Regions from separate parts of the Actinomadura rubrobrunea NBRC 15275 genome, predicted to be linked through region 1. Evidence: riboswitches for the same ligand, from Rfam matches in the RefSeq annotation. Region 1 holds a riboswitch; the other holds the start of a gene.
What was found. Region 1 has a riboswitch for glycine ahead of gcvT (glycine cleavage system aminomethyltransferase GcvT). Riboswitches for the same ligand answer to the same signal wherever they lie in the genome.
Positions count from the first base shown of each region.

Region 2: it holds a riboswitch for glycine, as region 1 does, so the genes downstream of both, gcvP (aminomethyl-transferring glycine dehydrogenase) here and gcvT (glycine cleavage system aminomethyltransferase GcvT) in region 1, are expected to answer to the same signal.

Region 1 is NZ_BCQU01000028.1:36,190-43,770, forward strand. Features, by position in the region: gene AR3_RS11430 (winged helix-turn-helix transcriptional regulator) at 1-329, shown strand, start outside; gene AR3_RS11435 (ATP-binding protein) at 400-870, opposite strand; gene AR3_RS11440 (L-serine ammonia-lyase) at 970-2,343, opposite strand; gene AR3_RS11445 (serine hydroxymethyltransferase) at 2,390-3,646, opposite strand; gene gcvH (glycine cleavage system protein GcvH) at 3,650-4,039, opposite strand; gene gcvT (glycine cleavage system aminomethyltransferase GcvT) at 4,060-5,139, opposite strand; glycine riboswitch at 5,215-5,311, opposite strand; glycine riboswitch at 5,313-5,409, opposite strand; gene AR3_RS11460 (M50 family metallopeptidase) at 5,899-7,191, shown strand; partial or broken gene AR3_RS11465 (pyridoxal-phosphate dependent enzyme) at 7,260-7,581, opposite strand, start outside.
Region 2 is NZ_BCQU01000143.1:1,228-8,808, forward strand. Features, by position in the region: partial or broken gene AR3_RS27625 (flippase-like domain-containing protein) at 1-1,262, opposite strand, end outside; glycine riboswitch at 1,535-1,630, shown strand; glycine riboswitch at 1,631-1,740, shown strand; gene gcvP (aminomethyl-transferring glycine dehydrogenase) at 1,809-4,691, shown strand; gene AR3_RS27635 (tetratricopeptide repeat protein) at 4,831-5,985, shown strand; gene AR3_RS27640 (PPOX class F420-dependent oxidoreductase) at 5,993-6,418, opposite strand; gene AR3_RS27645 (alpha/beta hydrolase family protein) at 6,462-7,085, shown strand; gene AR3_RS27650 (DUF5999 family protein) at 7,237-7,455, opposite strand.

The DNA.
Region 1 (7,581 bases):
TCGACGGCATCGCCCGCAACACGGGCGCTCCGCGGGACATCCTCACGGCGCGGCTGCGCAAGCTCGAAGCCGCCGGCATCCTTCGGCGCGAGCTCTACAGCGAGCGTCCGGCCCGCTACGAATACCACCTCACCCAGGCGGGCTGGGAGCTGAGCGACGTGCTGGCCCTGCTGATGCGGTGGGGCGACCGGCACCTGCACCCCGACGACCCGCCCGTGCGGTGGATCCACACCTGCGGGGAGCATCTGCAGCCCGAGGTGGTCTGCGGCTCCTGCGGCCGTCCGGCGCGGGAGGGGGCGACCCCGACCGGCCGCGGCGCGCGCACCTGACCGTCCGCCCCGCCCGGCGGGCGGGGACGCGGACGCCGCGAGCGGTCATGCGCGCGGCATCGCCCGCGGGTCACACCGAAACGGCCGAGACGGCATCGAGCGACGGTTGCACGGTGACGTCGTCCGGCGACGCGTCGCGGCGCTGCCGGACGGTGAGCGCGGCCCAGACGGTCTTGCCGCCGAGAGGGTGAGGAGTCCATCCCCAGTCCTCGGAGAGGGACTGGACGATGAGCAGGCCGCGTCCGTGCTCGTCCAGGGCCCCGGGCGCACCGGGCACGGGCTCGACCGGGCTGCGATCCCAGACCCGCACCGTCACCCGGCGGTCCGCCTCCACGTGGACGGACAGCACGATCCTGCCGCCGACGCGGACGGCGTTGCCGATCAGCTCGGAGGCGACGAGCATCGCGTCGTCGGCCAGCTCCGCCGGCGCGTGCCGCTCCAGCAGCTCACCGACCAGCTTCCGCCCCTCGCGCACGGCCGCGGGACAGGCCGTCAGCGCCAGGGCGCACAGGCACCCCGCCTCGTCGCTCCCGCTCGTCATCGTCGTCGGCCCCGGTCGGTGGATGGTTCGCCTCGAAGGCGACTATGGAGCCCTTTGTGAGGGCCGTCACGGTTGTGTTCATTGTGTTTGCGGCGGACGTCAGCACTCGATCACGTTGACGGCGAGGCCGCCGCGCGAGGTCTCCTTGTACTTGTCGAGCATGTCGCGACCGGTGTCGCGCATGGTCGCGATGGCCTTGTCGAGGGAGACGAAGTGCCGGCCGTCGCCGCGCAGCGAGATGCGGGCGGCGCTGATGGCCTTGGTGGCGCCGACGGCGTTGCGCTCGATGCAGGGGATCTGGACGAGGCCGCCGATCGGGTCGCAGGTCAGGCCGAGGTTGTGCTCGATGCCGATCTCGGCGGCGTTCTCCACCTGCTCGGGGGTGCCGCCGAGGACCTCGGCCAGTCCGGCGGCGGCCATCGAGCACGCCGAGCCGACCTCCCCCTGGCAGCCCACCTCGGCGCCGGAGATGGAGGCGTTCTGCTTGAACAGGACGCCGATCGCGCCGGAGGTGAGCAGGAACCGCACCACGCCGGTGTCGTCGGCGCCCGGCACGAAGCGGTCGTAGTAGTGCAGCACGGCGGGGATGATGCCCGCGGCGCCGTTGGTGGGGGCGGTGACGATGCGCCCGCCGGCGGCGTTCTCCTCGTTCACCGCCAGGGCGAACAGCGTCACCCAGTCCATCGCGTGCAGCGGGTCGGCGGGCTTTTCGGCCAGCAGCTGCCGGTGCAGGTGCGGCGCGCGGCGGCGGACCTTCAGACCGCCCGGCAGGTTCCCCTCGCGCGTGCAGCCGCGTTCCACGCAGGCGCGCATGACCCCCCACAGGCGCAGCAGGCCCGCGCGGATCTCGTCCTCGGTGCGGCCGAACGCCTTCTCGTTCTCCATCATCAGGGCCGGAATGGACAGGCCCGTGTCGCGGCAGAGGGCGAGCAGCTCGGCGGCGGACGAGAACGGGTACGGCAGGGCGGTGTCGTCCCGCGTGATGCGGTCGGCGCCCGCCTCGTCCTCGTCGACGACGAAGCCCCCGCCCACCGAGTAGTAGACGCGGTCCCGCAGCTCGTTGCCGGAGTCGTCGAACGCGGTGAAGCGCATCCCGTTGGGGTGGCCGGGAAGCGTCCGCGTGCGCTCGAAGACCAGATGCTCGCCGACGACGAAGGGGACGTCGTGGGACCCGAACAGCCGCAGCGCGCCGTTCCGGCGGACCGCGGCCAGACGGGAGTCGACGGTGTCGACGTCCACGCGCTCGGGGGTGTCGCCTTCCAGCCCGAGGATGACGGCCTTGTCGCTGCCGTGCCCCTTGCCGGTCAGGCCGAGGGACCCGTACAGGACCGCCCGGACGGACGCCGTCTTCTCCAGCAGGCCGTCGCGGGCCAGGCCGCGGGCGAAGCGGTGCGCGGCGGCCATCGGCCCGCCGGTGTGCGAGCTCGACGGCCCGATTCCGATTTTGAAAAGGTCGAAGACGCTGATGGCCATCGCCGCTCCCTCCGTGACCGGAGGATCGCTCCGGTCACGGGAGGCTCTAGAGGGTGGGGTACAGGGGGTGCGCCTCGGCGAGGGCGCGCACCCGGGCCGACAGGTCCGCCCGGTCGTAGGACGGCTGCAGGGCCTGGGCGATGATGTCGGCCACCTCGGTGAAGTCCGCGGCGGTGAAGCCGCGGGTGGCCAGGGCGGGGGTGCCGATCCGCAGGCCGGAGGTGACCATCGGCGGGCGCGGGTCGTCGGGCACCGCGTTGCGGTTCACGGTGATCCCGATGTCGTGCAGCCGGTCCTCGGCGTCCCGGCCGGTCAGCTCGGACTCGACCAGGTCGACCAGGACGAGGTGGACGTCGGTGCCGCCGGTGAGCACCTTCACCCCGGCCTTGGCCGCGTCCTCGGCCATGAGCCGCTCCGCCAGGATGCGCGCGCCCTCCAGGGTGCGCGCCTGCCGCTCCCGGAACTCCTCCGACGCGGCGATCTTCAACGCGACCGCCTTGGCCGCGATCACGTGCTCCAGCGGGCCGCCCTGCATGCCCGGGAACACCGCCGAGTTGATCTTCTTGCCGTACTCCTCGCGGGCCAGGATGAGGCCGCCGCGGGGGCCGCCGAGGGTCTTGTGCGTGGTGGTGGTGACCACGTCGGCGTACGGCACGGGCGAGGGGTGCAGCCCGGCCGCGACCAGGCCCGCGAAGTGCGCCATGTCCACCATGAGCAGCGCCCCCACCGAGTCGGCGATCTCGCGGAACGCGGCGAAGTCCAGGTGCCGCGGGTACGCCGACCAGCCCGCCACGATCATCTTCGGGCGGTGCTCCTCGGCCAGCCGGGCGACCTCCTCCATGTCGACCCGGCCGTCCTCGCGCCGCACGTGGTAGGCGACGACGTTGAGCAGCTTGCCGGAGTAGTTCAGGCGCATGCCGTGGGTGAGGTGCCCGCCGTGCGCGAGGTCCAGCCCGAGGATCGTGTCCCCCGGCTGGAGCAGCGCGAAGTAGACCGCGGTGTTGGCCTGCGCGCCCGAATGCGGCTGGACGTTGGCGTGCTCGGCGCCGAACAGCTCCTTGGCCCGGTCGATGGCCAGCTGCTCGGTGACGTCGACGTGCTCGCAGCCGCCGTAGTAGCGCCGCCCCGGGTAGCCCTCGGCGTACTTGTTGGTCAGCACCGAGCCCTGCGCCTCCAGGACGGCGACCGGCGCGAAGTTCTCCGAGGCGATCATCTCCAGCGTGGTCTGCTGGCGGCGCAGCTCGGCGGAGACGGCCTCGGCGACCTGCGGGTCGACGGCCGCCAGGGACTCGTTGAGGGTCACGGTTCAGCTCTCCTCGATCAGCTTGCTGTAGGCGGTCGCGTCCAGCAGATCGCCGGGCTCCTCGCTGAGCCGCACCTTGAAGATCCAGCCCTCGCCGTACGGGTCGTCGTTGATCACCTTCGGCTCGTCGATCACCGCGGCGTTGACCGCGGTGATCTCGCCGCTGACCGGCGAGTAGATGTCGCTGACCGACTTGGTCGACTCGACCTCGCCGCACGGCTCCCCGGCCTCGACGGTGTCGCCCTCGCCGGCCTGCAGCTCGATGAAGACGATCTCGCCCAGGGCGTCGGCTGCGTGCGCGGTGATGCCGACGGTGACGATGCCGTCCTCGTTGTCGAGGCCGGACACCCACTCGTGCTCCTCGCTGTACCGCAGCTGTTCCGGAACGCTCACGTTCGTCTCTCCCAGGTGTTTCAGGAACGCTTGTAGAACGGCAGGGCGACGACGTCGACCGGCTCGCGCCGGCCGCGGACGTCCACGGCGAGCCCGCTCTCCGCGACGCCGCTGTCGACGTACGCCATGGCGATCGGCCTGCCCAGTGTGGGCGACGGAGCGCCGCTGGTCACGACGCCGCACGGCGTGCCGTCGGAGCCGACGACCGGATACCCCTTGCGGGGCGCCCGGCGGCCGTGCGCGACCAGTCCTACGAGCCTACGGCCTGGCGGGGTCTGGGCCTGTGCCGCCAGCGCCGCCTTGCCCACGAAATCGACTTTCTTGTCGAGCTTCACCACGCGGCCGAGCCCCGCCTCGTAGGGGGTGGTCTCGGTGGTGAGCTCGTTGCCGTACAGCGGCATGCCCGCCTCCAGGCGGAGGGTGTCGCGGGCCGACAGGCCGGCGGGCGTCACGCCCTCGACTCCGGCCAGCTCCTTCCACAGCGGCACCGCGTCGCCGACGGACACGAACAGCTCGAACCCGTCCTCGCCGGTGTAGCCCGTGCGGGCGATGAGCGCGTCCACCCCGGCGACCTCCCCCGCCATGACGGCGTAGTAACGCAGGTCGGGCAGGGGAGCCTCGGTGAACCGGGAGAGGATGTCCTGGGAGTCGGGGCCCTGCAGCGCGATGAGGGCGTAGGAGGCGGACCGGTCCTCCACGGCCGCCTCGAAACCGGCGGCGCGCTCGACCAGCTCGCCGTGGACCGTCGCGGCGTTGGCGGCGTTGGCGACCACCATGAACGTCTCCGCGGCCAGCCGGTAGACGATCAGGTCGTCCAGCACGCCGCCGTCGGGCGCGCAGATCATCGTGTACCGCGCCTTGCCGACGGCCATGGGGGACAGGTTGCCGACCAGCGCGTAGTCGAGCGCGGCGGCCGCGCCCGGCCCGGACACGAAGATCTCCCCCATGTGGGACAGGTCGAACAGGCCCGCCGCGGTGCGGACCGCGCGGTGCTCGGCGGTCTCGCTCTGGTAGCGCAGCGGCATCCGGTAGCCCGCGAAGTCGACGAGCGTGGCGCCGAGCTCGACGTGCACGTCGTACAGCGGTGTCTTCTTGGACATGGGTCGGCTCCTTCATCGCGGGGCGCGCGTCGGGACGCATCATCATCGTCCCACCGGCGCACCGGCGTGGTCGGTGCCTCCCCCTCTGTCATCGGCGCCTGAGAGCTTCACCCCTCGCGGGGTTTTCACCTTCGGCGGGGGACCTGGGAGCGTCCCCTCTTTCCAGAGGGCGCCTGGTCCGCGCGGTCCTGGGGCCTGAGAGGTTCCGGGGAGGGTTTGCTCCTTCGGCGGCCCCCGCCGGCTGCGAGGGCGCTCTCCCGCGCGGGATCAGCGGCGCAGGGTCAGAGTAGCAGCGGCCTCGCCTTTCGCGGAGACCCGAAGCGGTGCCGCAGGCCGCGGCCGCCTGGCGCCGGACGGCCGAGACGGCTCCGAGACGGCGCCGTCCAGCGTGGGAGCAGGGCCGGGGCAGTCGCCCGGCCTGTCGGCCGCCGGGTGCCCGCCGTGAAAGCGTGCGGGGCGGGCAGGAGGAGGCCGACCCTGCGGCGGCGGCCGCCTCGGGGCCGCGAGGCGAAGCAGTGCGCCCCCCGCATTCGCGCGGACGGAGCCACGGCGGCGCGCCGAACGCTTCGGTCGCGTCCCGCGTACGGCCTGAACGCAGGCTTCGACTTGCCGGGCGCCGCTGTCGGCGGCGGTTCGCGCCGCAATGAGGACGGGTTCGAAGGGAATTAGGGACTGGCTCAAGTGCATTTGTACGCGGTCGGATGCGTTGCCCATGACGTACCCTGAGCGGGTTGCTGGAGATCACGGAGGGATGCGACGGTGGACTGGCTGACGGGGGTGCTGATCCTCTTTCTGGGCCTGCTGGCGTCCATCGCGCTGCACGAGCTCGGGCACTTCTCCTTCGCCAAGCTCTTCGGCGTGCGCACCACCCAGTTCATGGTGGGCTTCGGGCCCACGCTGTGGTCGCGCACCAAGGGGGAGACCGAGTACGGCATCAAGTGGATCCCGCTCGGCGGCTACATCCGCATGATCGGCATGCTGCCGCCGCGCAAGGGCGACCGGCCCGGCCAGGTCCGCCGGATCAGCACCGGCCCGTGGCAGGGGCTCATCGAGTCGGCCCGGGGCGCGGCCCTGGAAGAGGTCCGGCCGGGCGACGAGGACCGCGTCTTCTACGCCAAGAAGTGGTGGCAGAAGCTCATCATCATGTTCGCCGGGCCGGCCATGAACCTGGTCCTCGCCGTGGTCTTCTTCGCCATCCTGCTCATGGGCATCGGCACGCCCACCCCGCAGCCGGTGATCGGCTCGGTGGCCAAGTGCGCCATCCCGGCCGGGCAGCAGGCCCAGGAGTGCCCGGCCGACTACACGCCCACACCCGCCGCGCAGGCCGGGCTGCGGGCCGGCGACCGGTTCGTCTCCTACGACGGCACGAAGATCTCCTCCTATGAGCAGCTGCAGAGGCTGATCCGGGACTCCGGCGGCCGCACCGTGCCCGTCGTCGTCGAACGCGACGGCCGCACGGTCTCCATGGACATCGCCGTCACCCGCAACCAGATGTACGACCTCGAGGACCCCGACAAGATCGTCAACGTCGGGTTCCTCGGCATCACCCCGCTGCAGGAGCGCGAGCGGCAGGGCCCGGTCGCCGTCGCCGAGTACATGGGCGAGCTGACCGCGCACACCGCCGGGGCGCTGCTGCGGCTGCCCGAGCGGATGGTCGGGGTGTGGAACGCGGCCTTCGGCGGCGAGGAGCGCGACCCCAACGGGCCGATCGGCGTGGTCGGCGTGAGCCGCCTGGGCGGGGAGATCGCCGCCTCGGAGAGCCCCGTGGTGGAGAAGCTGGCGATGTTCATCGCCCTGCTCGGCTCGGTGAACCTGGCGGTCGCGCTGTTCAACCTCATCCCGCTGCTTCCGCTGGACGGCGGGCACATGGCGGGGGCGCTGCTGGAGGCCCTCAAGAAGGGCGTGGCCCGGCTGCTCGGGCGGCCCGACCCCGGCTACGTGGACGTGGCCAAGGCGCTGCCGGTGACCTACGTGATGGCCGCCGTGCTGATCATCATGGGCGGTCTGCTGATCTACGCCGACCTGGTCAACCCGATCAGGTTCTCCGGCTGACCGGCCGCGCCGACCGGCGCGACGGCGGGGCAGGGCGGCCGGTCACAGGGGTCGGTCACAGGGGCCGGTCACAGGGGCATGGTCAGCTCGCCGGTCTTGTGGAAGGCGCGCAGCGCCTCCAGGTACGGCGTGATGTCCAGCCCCTGCTCGGCCAGCCACGCGTCCGACCCGTAGGTCCCGCGGTACCGCTCGGCGCCGTCGCAGATGAGCGTGACCACGCTGCCGCGCTCGCCCCGCGCCAGCATCTCGGCGATCAGCTCGACCGCGCCCCACATGTTGGTGCCGGTGGAGCCGCCGACGCCGCGGCCGGTGACCTCGGCGGTCCAGCGCATGGCGGCGATGGACGCCGCGTCCGGCACGTGGACCATCCGGTCGATCACCGTCGGCAGG
Region 2 (7,581 bases), on a different contig from region 1:
CCGTCGTCGCCGACCAGGATGGCGTCGCCCTCCAGACGGCGGTGCGCCAGCCGGGCGGCCTGCAGCCGCCGCAGCTGCCGCCAGACGTCGTCGAGCAGCTCGTCGGTGATCTCCGCCTCGCGGACGGCGTCAAGGGGGCGCCCGGGCACGTGCTCGTAGGCCAGCAGGGCCGCCTCGGTGCCGACCTCGCAGGCGCCCACCAGCCGCGGGGTGCGCACGCCCGCCGACTCCATGGCGTAGGCCATGAGCGACTCCTGCTCCAGCGAGCGGCGCAGCGAGCGCAGCGCCCGCCGGGTGGAGCCGCCGCGCAGCCGCACCAGCCGCCACACCCGGTACAGCAGCCCGGCGGTCTGCTGGTCGCGGTCCAGGACGGTGACCTGCAGCTGCCAGTCGCCCGGCGGCAGCGCCCGCCCGGTGGCGTCCGCGGGGGCGCCGCCCGGCGAGGGGGCGGTCGCCACGGTGTAGCGGCGCGGCTCGTCGGCGCCGCCGGGCAGCTGGCGGCCGCGGACGGGACGCAGCCCGAGCCGCCCCAGCGCGGCCAGCACGGCGGTGCCCGGCGGCCGCGGGTTGGGGGTGCCGACCGCGTAGAGGGTGCCGTGGCCGATGGCGCTGCCGAGGCAGTACGTGGCGGCCAGCGCCGCCACCGAGGCGGTCGCGGCGGTCAGGCCGGTCAGCGCGGCCAGCGCGATCATCGTCCAGGTGACGGCCTGCCAGCGGGTCCGGCCCGCCATGCCGACGGCGGTGACGAACGCGATGACGGGCGTGATGTCGGTGTGCAGGGGGGCGGTGTCGGTGCCGCCCCAGATGAGCGAGTCCAGCACCCCGCCCGGGGCGGCGGGGACGACCAGGTCGTCCAGCAGGATGGTCAGGATGAACGCGATCACGGCGGCCAGCAGCGCGATCGCCACCCGCACGCCGTCCTTGTGGAACAGCCGCTCGATCGCGAACGCGACCGGCACGGCCAGCACCCCGAAGCTGGACACCAGGGTGGCCAGGGTGAGCAGGAAGCGCGGGGCGTGCGCGGTGCCCTCGGCGATGTCGGTCTGCAGGCCGTGCGTGGTCTGCTGGGCGAACGACACCAGCAGCATGATCCCCGCCAGCCCGACCACCGCGGCGGCGAACCGGATCGCGTCCGACGGCCGCCGGATCCGGTCGGGCCGGGCGGGCTCCTCGACGGGCACGCCGACACCGGCGCCCATGTCCGACGTCGCCGTCTCCCCCTGGGTCTGCGTCACCGCCGCACCGCCGTCCGGACCTGTCATCGTGATCAGCGTTCCAGAACCGGCGGCGGCGCGTCGAGAGACGCGTGCGCCATGGCGCGCGCCGGTCCGCCGCCGGCCGAGAACCCGTGTCGCCCCGCGGGCCGCGGCCGATCACCCCGTGCGTGAGCTGTGGTTATCGTACTGGCAGGTCGCCCGGACGGCTCCCGGTCCGGCGAACGGCGCCGCCGGGCGCCGCTTTCCGCCGCGCGCGGCGGCCCCCGGGGGGCGTCAGACACCCGTCTTTTGGATAGAGTTCCCATAAAGGACGCCGTTGACCCTGTGCGGGAGAGACCCCGCGCCGCCAGCGCGGGGCGCCGAAGGAGCAACCCTCCCCGGAACCTCTCAGGCAAAAGGACCGCTCAGGCGAGGCACCTCTGGAAAGCAGGCGCGCCTCCCGGCGACGGGCGGGAGCGCCTCACCGAAGGGGAAACCCCGTTCCGCGGGCGAAGCTCTCAGGTGCCGAGACAGAGGGGGAGAGCGGGCCGCCGGGCCGCAGCGCGGCGGGCGGCCGGCCCTGAGCGACCGCAGCAGCCCAGGAGGATCCCCATGACCGCCGAGTTCTTCGCCCCGGTGGCGTCCCCGCAGCATCCCCGCACCCGGTTCGCCGACCGGCACGTCGGACCGTCCCCCGACGACCACGCCCGGATGCTGGCGGCCATCGGATACTCCGGCGTCGAGGCCCTGATCGACGACGCGGTGCCCGCCGCGATCCGCACGACCCGCCCGCTGGACCTGCCCCCCGCGCTGAGCGAGTCCGCGGCGCTGGCCCGGCTGCGGGAGCTGGCGAGCCGCAACACCGTGCTCACCTCCATGATCGGCCTGGGCTACTACGGCACGATCACCCCCGGCGTGATCCTGCGGAACGTCCTGGAGAACCCCGGCTGGTACACCGCCTACACCCCGTACCAGCCGGAGATCTCGCAGGGCCGGCTGGAGGCGCTGCTGAACTTCCAGACGATGGTCGGCGACCTGACGGGGCTGCCGGTCGCCAACGCGTCCATGCTCGACGAGGGCACCGCGGCCGCCGAGGCCATGGCGCTCGCGCACCGCGCGTCCAAGCGCAAGGAGCCCGGCGCGTTCCTGGTGGACGCCGACGCGCTGCCGCAGACGATCGAGGTGATCCGCACCCGGGCGGTCCCGCTGGGCATCGACGTGGTCACCGCCGACCTGTCGGACGGGCTGCCCGACGGCGACTTCTTCGGCGTCCTGCTGCAGTACCCGGGCGCGTCCGGCGCCGTCCGCGACCTGGCGCCCGTCACCGCGCAGGCCCACGAACGCGGCGCCCTGGTGGTGGTCGCCGCCGACCTGCTCGCCCTCACGCTGCTGCGCCCGCCCGGCGAGTACGGCGCCGACATCGCGGTCGGCTCGGCGCAGCGGTTCGGGGTGCCCTACGGGTTCGGCGGCCCGCACGCCGGCTACCTGGCCGTGCGCGACGGGCTCCAGCGGCAGCTGCCCGGCCGCCTGGTGGGGGTGTCGGTGGACGCCGACGGCGCCACCGCCTACCGGCTCGCCCTGCAGACCCGCGAGCAGCACATCCGCCGCGAGAAGGCCACCAGCAACATCTGCACCGCCCAGGTGCTGCTCGCCGTGATGGCCGCCATGTACGCGGTGTACCACGGGCCCGAAGGGCTGGCGGCGATCGCCCAGCGCGTGCACCGCCGGGCCGTCGAGCTGGCGTCCGGGCTGCGCGCCGGCGGCGTCGAGGTGGTGCACGAGGCGTTCTTCGACACCGTGCTGGCCCGCGTGCCCGGCCGCGCCGACGAGGTCGTGGCGGCGGCGCTCGAGCGGGGGATCAACCTGCGCCGGGTCGACGCCGACCACGTCGGGATCGCCTGCGACGAGACCACCGCGCCCGAGCACGTCGCCGCCGTGCTGGAGGCGTTCGGCGCCGCGCCCGCGCCCGCCGGCGACCCGGCCGACCGGATCCCCGGCGAGCTGCGCCGCGAGAGCCCGTACCTGACCCACCCGGTGTTCCACGAGCACCGCTCCGAGACGGCGATGCTGCGCTACCTGCGCCGCCTGCAGGACAAGGACATCGCGCTCGACCGGTCGATGATCCCGCTCGGCTCCTGCACGATGAAGCTGAACGCCGCCACCGAGATGGAGCCGATCACCTGGCCGGAGTTCGCGAACATCCACCCGTTCGCGCCGCTCGACCAGGCCGCCGGCTACCTGGAGCTGATCGCCGAGCTGGAGGAGCGGCTCGCCGAGATCACCGGCTACGCCAAGGTGTCGGTGCAGCCGAACGCCGGCTCCCAGGGCGAGCTGGCCGGGCTGCTGGCCATCCGCGGCTACCACGCCTCCCGCGGCGAGGGGCACCGCACCGTGTGCCTCATCCCGTCCTCGGCGCACGGCACCAACGCCGCCAGCGCCGTCATGGCCGGGATGCGGGTCGTGGTCGTCAAGTGCGACGCCGACGGCGACATCGACCTGGACGACCTGCACGCCAAGATCGACAAGCACCGCGCCGAGCTGGCCGCGATCATGGTGACCTACCCGTCCACGCACGGGGTGTTCGAGGAGACCATCACCGAGGTCTGCGCGGCCGTGCACGAGGCCGGCGGCCAGGTGTACGTCGACGGCGCCAACCTCAACGCCCTGGTCGGGCTGGCCCGCCCCGGCGAGTTCGGCTCCGACGTGTCCCACCTCAACCTGCACAAGACGTTCTGCATCCCGCACGGCGGCGGCGGGCCCGGCGTCGGCCCGATCGGCGTGCGCGAGCACCTGGTGCCGTTCCTGCCGAGCCACCCGCTGCGCCCCGAGGCGGGCCCGGGCGAGGGGAGGGGCGCGGGGCCGGTCTCGGCGGCGCCGTGGGGCTCGGCGGGCATCCTGCCGATCTCCTGGACCTACATCGCGATGATGGGCCCGGACGGGCTGCGCGCCGCCACCGAGGGCGCCATCATCGCGGCCAACTACGTGGCCAAGCGGCTCGCGCCGCACTACCCGATCCTCTACACCGGCCGCAACGGCCTGGTCGCGCACGAGTGCATCGCCGACCTCCGCAAGATCACCAAGGAGACCGGGATCACCGCCGAGGACGTGGCCAAGCGGCTGATCGACTACGGCTTCCACGCCCCGACGCTGGCGTTCCCGGTGGCCGGCACGCTGATGATCGAGCCCACCGAGAGCGAGGACCTGGCCGAGCTGGACCGGTTCTGCGACGCCATGATCCAGATCCGCCGGGAGATCCAGCGGGTCGCCGACGGCGTCTACGACCGCGCCGACAACCCGCTCAAGAACGCCCCGCACACCGCCGAGTGCCTCATCACCGAGGACTGGAAGCACCCCTACTCGCGCGAGGAGGCCGCCTACCCGCTGCCGTCGCTGCGCGAGAACAAGTACTGGCCGCCGGTGCGCCGCATCGACCAGGCGTACGGCGACCGGAACCTGGTGTGCGCCTGCCCGCCGCCGGAGGCGTTCGAGGACTGACGTCCGGGGGCTTCGTCGCGCCTCCCGGGCGCCCGGCGCGCGCCGCGGCGCCCGGGAGGCGCGCGAGACGATGATCAAGCATCCCGGTTTCCGTGTCGTCCGCCGGACGCGGCCGGCGGCTCGATAGGCTGAACGGCCTATGAGCGACACCTCGGCCCCGCCCCCCGGTGACACGCCGGAGCAGCTGTGCGAGGAGGCCCGGCGGCTCGCCGAGGACGGCGAGCTCGACCGCGCCGCCGACCTGTTCGAGCGGGTCCTGGCGCTCGGCGACACCCCCGTCCGGGCCCGCGCCGCGCTCGGCCTGGCCGTCGTGCTGGACGACACCGGCGACGTGGCGGGCGCCCGGGACGCCGACCGCCTCGCCATCGCCACCGGCGACCCCGAGTACGGGCCGCGCGCCGCCTACCACCTCGCCCTCACCCACGAACGCGCCGGGGAGTACGAGCTCGCCGGGCCCGCCTGGCAGGTCGTCGTCGACTTCGGCAACCCCGCCTACCTGCCCCCGGCGCACCTGGCGCTGGCGCGGCTGGCCGACGACGCCGGCGAGTTCGACGCCGCCCGCGAGCACTGGGAGGCCGCCATCGCCACCGGCGACCCCGAATACGGGCCGGTGGCCGCCCACGACCTGGCGCAGCGGCTGCTGGAGCGCGGCGAGCCGGCCCGCGCCCAGCGCGTCCTGACCGCGGGCCTGCGCCTGGTGGACCGCGCCGCCGCCCCGCACGCCCACGCGCGGCTGGCTGTGGCGCTCGGCATCGCCTGCCTCGACCAGGCCATCGGCGCGTTCTCCGCGGCGCTGGGCGACGACGACGCCCCCGTCGACGCCGAGGCCGGGGCGCTGGCCATCGAGCTGCTGGCCCGCACCCTGCCGCTGCGCGGACGCGGCGCCGAGAGCCGGGAGGTGTGGCGGCGCGGCCTGGCCGACCCGGGCGTGGCCGCGCAGGTCCGCGCGCGGCTGCGGCGCGACTTCGGCGACGACGAGGACGGCGACCCCGAGAACCTGTGGTGGGAGCCGGTGCTGGAGCAGGCGGTGGCCGACGGCACCCTGCCCGCCGTGGCCGGCGAGGCGTTCGGCGCCCTGGACCACATGTACTCCCTGCTGGCCGTGCGGTACGCCGACGAGCCGCGCGAGGAGCGGCCCGGCGAGATCCGCGAGCTGCTCGGCAGGGCCATCCGCGTCCCCAGCGACTACGCCTGGGGGCCGCTGCTGCACGAGAGCTTCGCCGAACGCCTGCGGGTGGCCATGGGCGCTCCCGCCCCGATGCCGCCTCCCGAAGGCCCGGACGCCGCCGTGTGACCGGCGCTCACTCCGCGATGTCCTTCTCGGCGATCACCTTGGTGGGGCGGACGCGGACCAGGACCTCGCCGGGGCCTCCGTTGCGGGCGCCGAACTCCTCGGCGCGGTCCTCGCCCATGTAGCGGCCGCCGATCACGGTGGCCCAGCGGCGCAGCTCGGCCGGGTCCTCCGACAACGCGGCCTCGCCTCGTATGAGCACGAACGAGTACGGCGGGGTCTGGTCGTCCACGCAGACGGACACGCGCGGGTCGCGGCGCAGGGCGCGGGCCTTGAGGCTCTCGCCGCCGGTGGTGAACACCAGGTCGTCGCCGTCCAGGACGAACCAGATCGGCGTCACATGGGGCGCGCCGTCCTGCCGGACCACCGCGACCTTGCCCGTGCGGGTGCCCTCCGACACGAACGCGCGCCATTCGCTGTCGCTCATCTTCGCCATGGCCCCACCCTTCCCCGGAGGACGGGCCCGCTACCGTGGGCGCATGCGGATCGACACGGCGCAGGGCCCGGCGGAGGTCGCCGTCGACGACGTCGACGACCCCGCGTTCCTGCTGGTGCTGACGCACGGCTCCAACGGCGGCGTGGACGCCGCCGACCTGCTGGCCGTCCGCGAGGCCGCGCTGGGCTTCGGCGGGGCGGTCGCGCGGGTGCTGCAGCCGTTCCGGGCCGCGGGACGGCGCGCGCCGGGCTCGCCGGTCCGCCAGGACGCCGCCTGGCTGGAGGTGATCGCGGCGCTGCGGGACCGCTTCGGGGACGTGCCGCTCGTCCAGGGCGGACGCAGCAACGGCGCCCGCGTGGCCTGCCGCACCGCGCGGGCGGCGGGCGCGGTCGGCGTGGTGGCGCTGGCGTTCCCGCTGGTCCCGCCGGGCAGGCCCGACCGGTCGCGGGCGGACGAGCTGCGCTCGGCCGGGGTGGAGGTGCTGGTCGTCAACGGCGACCGGGACCCGTTCGGCGTGCCGGACCGGGCGGACGCGACCGAGGTCGTCGTCCTGCCGGGGGAGCGGCACGACCTGGACAGGAACCCGGCGGCCGTCGGCGCGGCCGTGGAGCCGTGGCTGCGCCGCTGGACGGCGCGCGCCCCCGCGCCGGGCGGCGGCGCGCGCTGATCACAGCGGCCGGCCCCCGGCCCGGGACGGGCCGTGCGGGGCCGGGAACGGCCGGGTGGAGCGGACGTCGGCGCGGCGGGCGCCGCCCCCGAAAGTGATCACCCCGTCGGTGCTGGTCCCCTCGTGGAGAGCCTTCCCCCGTGGCGACCGGTCAGGCGGCGGACGGCGCGGGCGCGGGGCGCGCCGGGACGTCCGTCGGCCTGTGCGGTGCGATGACACCCCCGTCGGGCAGCAGCTCGCCGGTGTCCTCGAAGAGCACGACGCCGTTGCACAGCAGGCTCCACCCCTGCTCGGGGTGATGGACGATCGCCCGGGCCGCTTCGCGGTCAGGGGCGTCGGCGGACGGACAGGGCGGCTGGTGCGGGCACATCTGCGTGCCTCCGGTCTCGACGACTGATGTGGGTTTGCTTGTGTTTGACGTCACCCAGTGTGGAACGGTTCGACCGGCCCGGGCCATAGCCCGAAGGGACGATTGTCGAGTGGTACCCGAGGACGG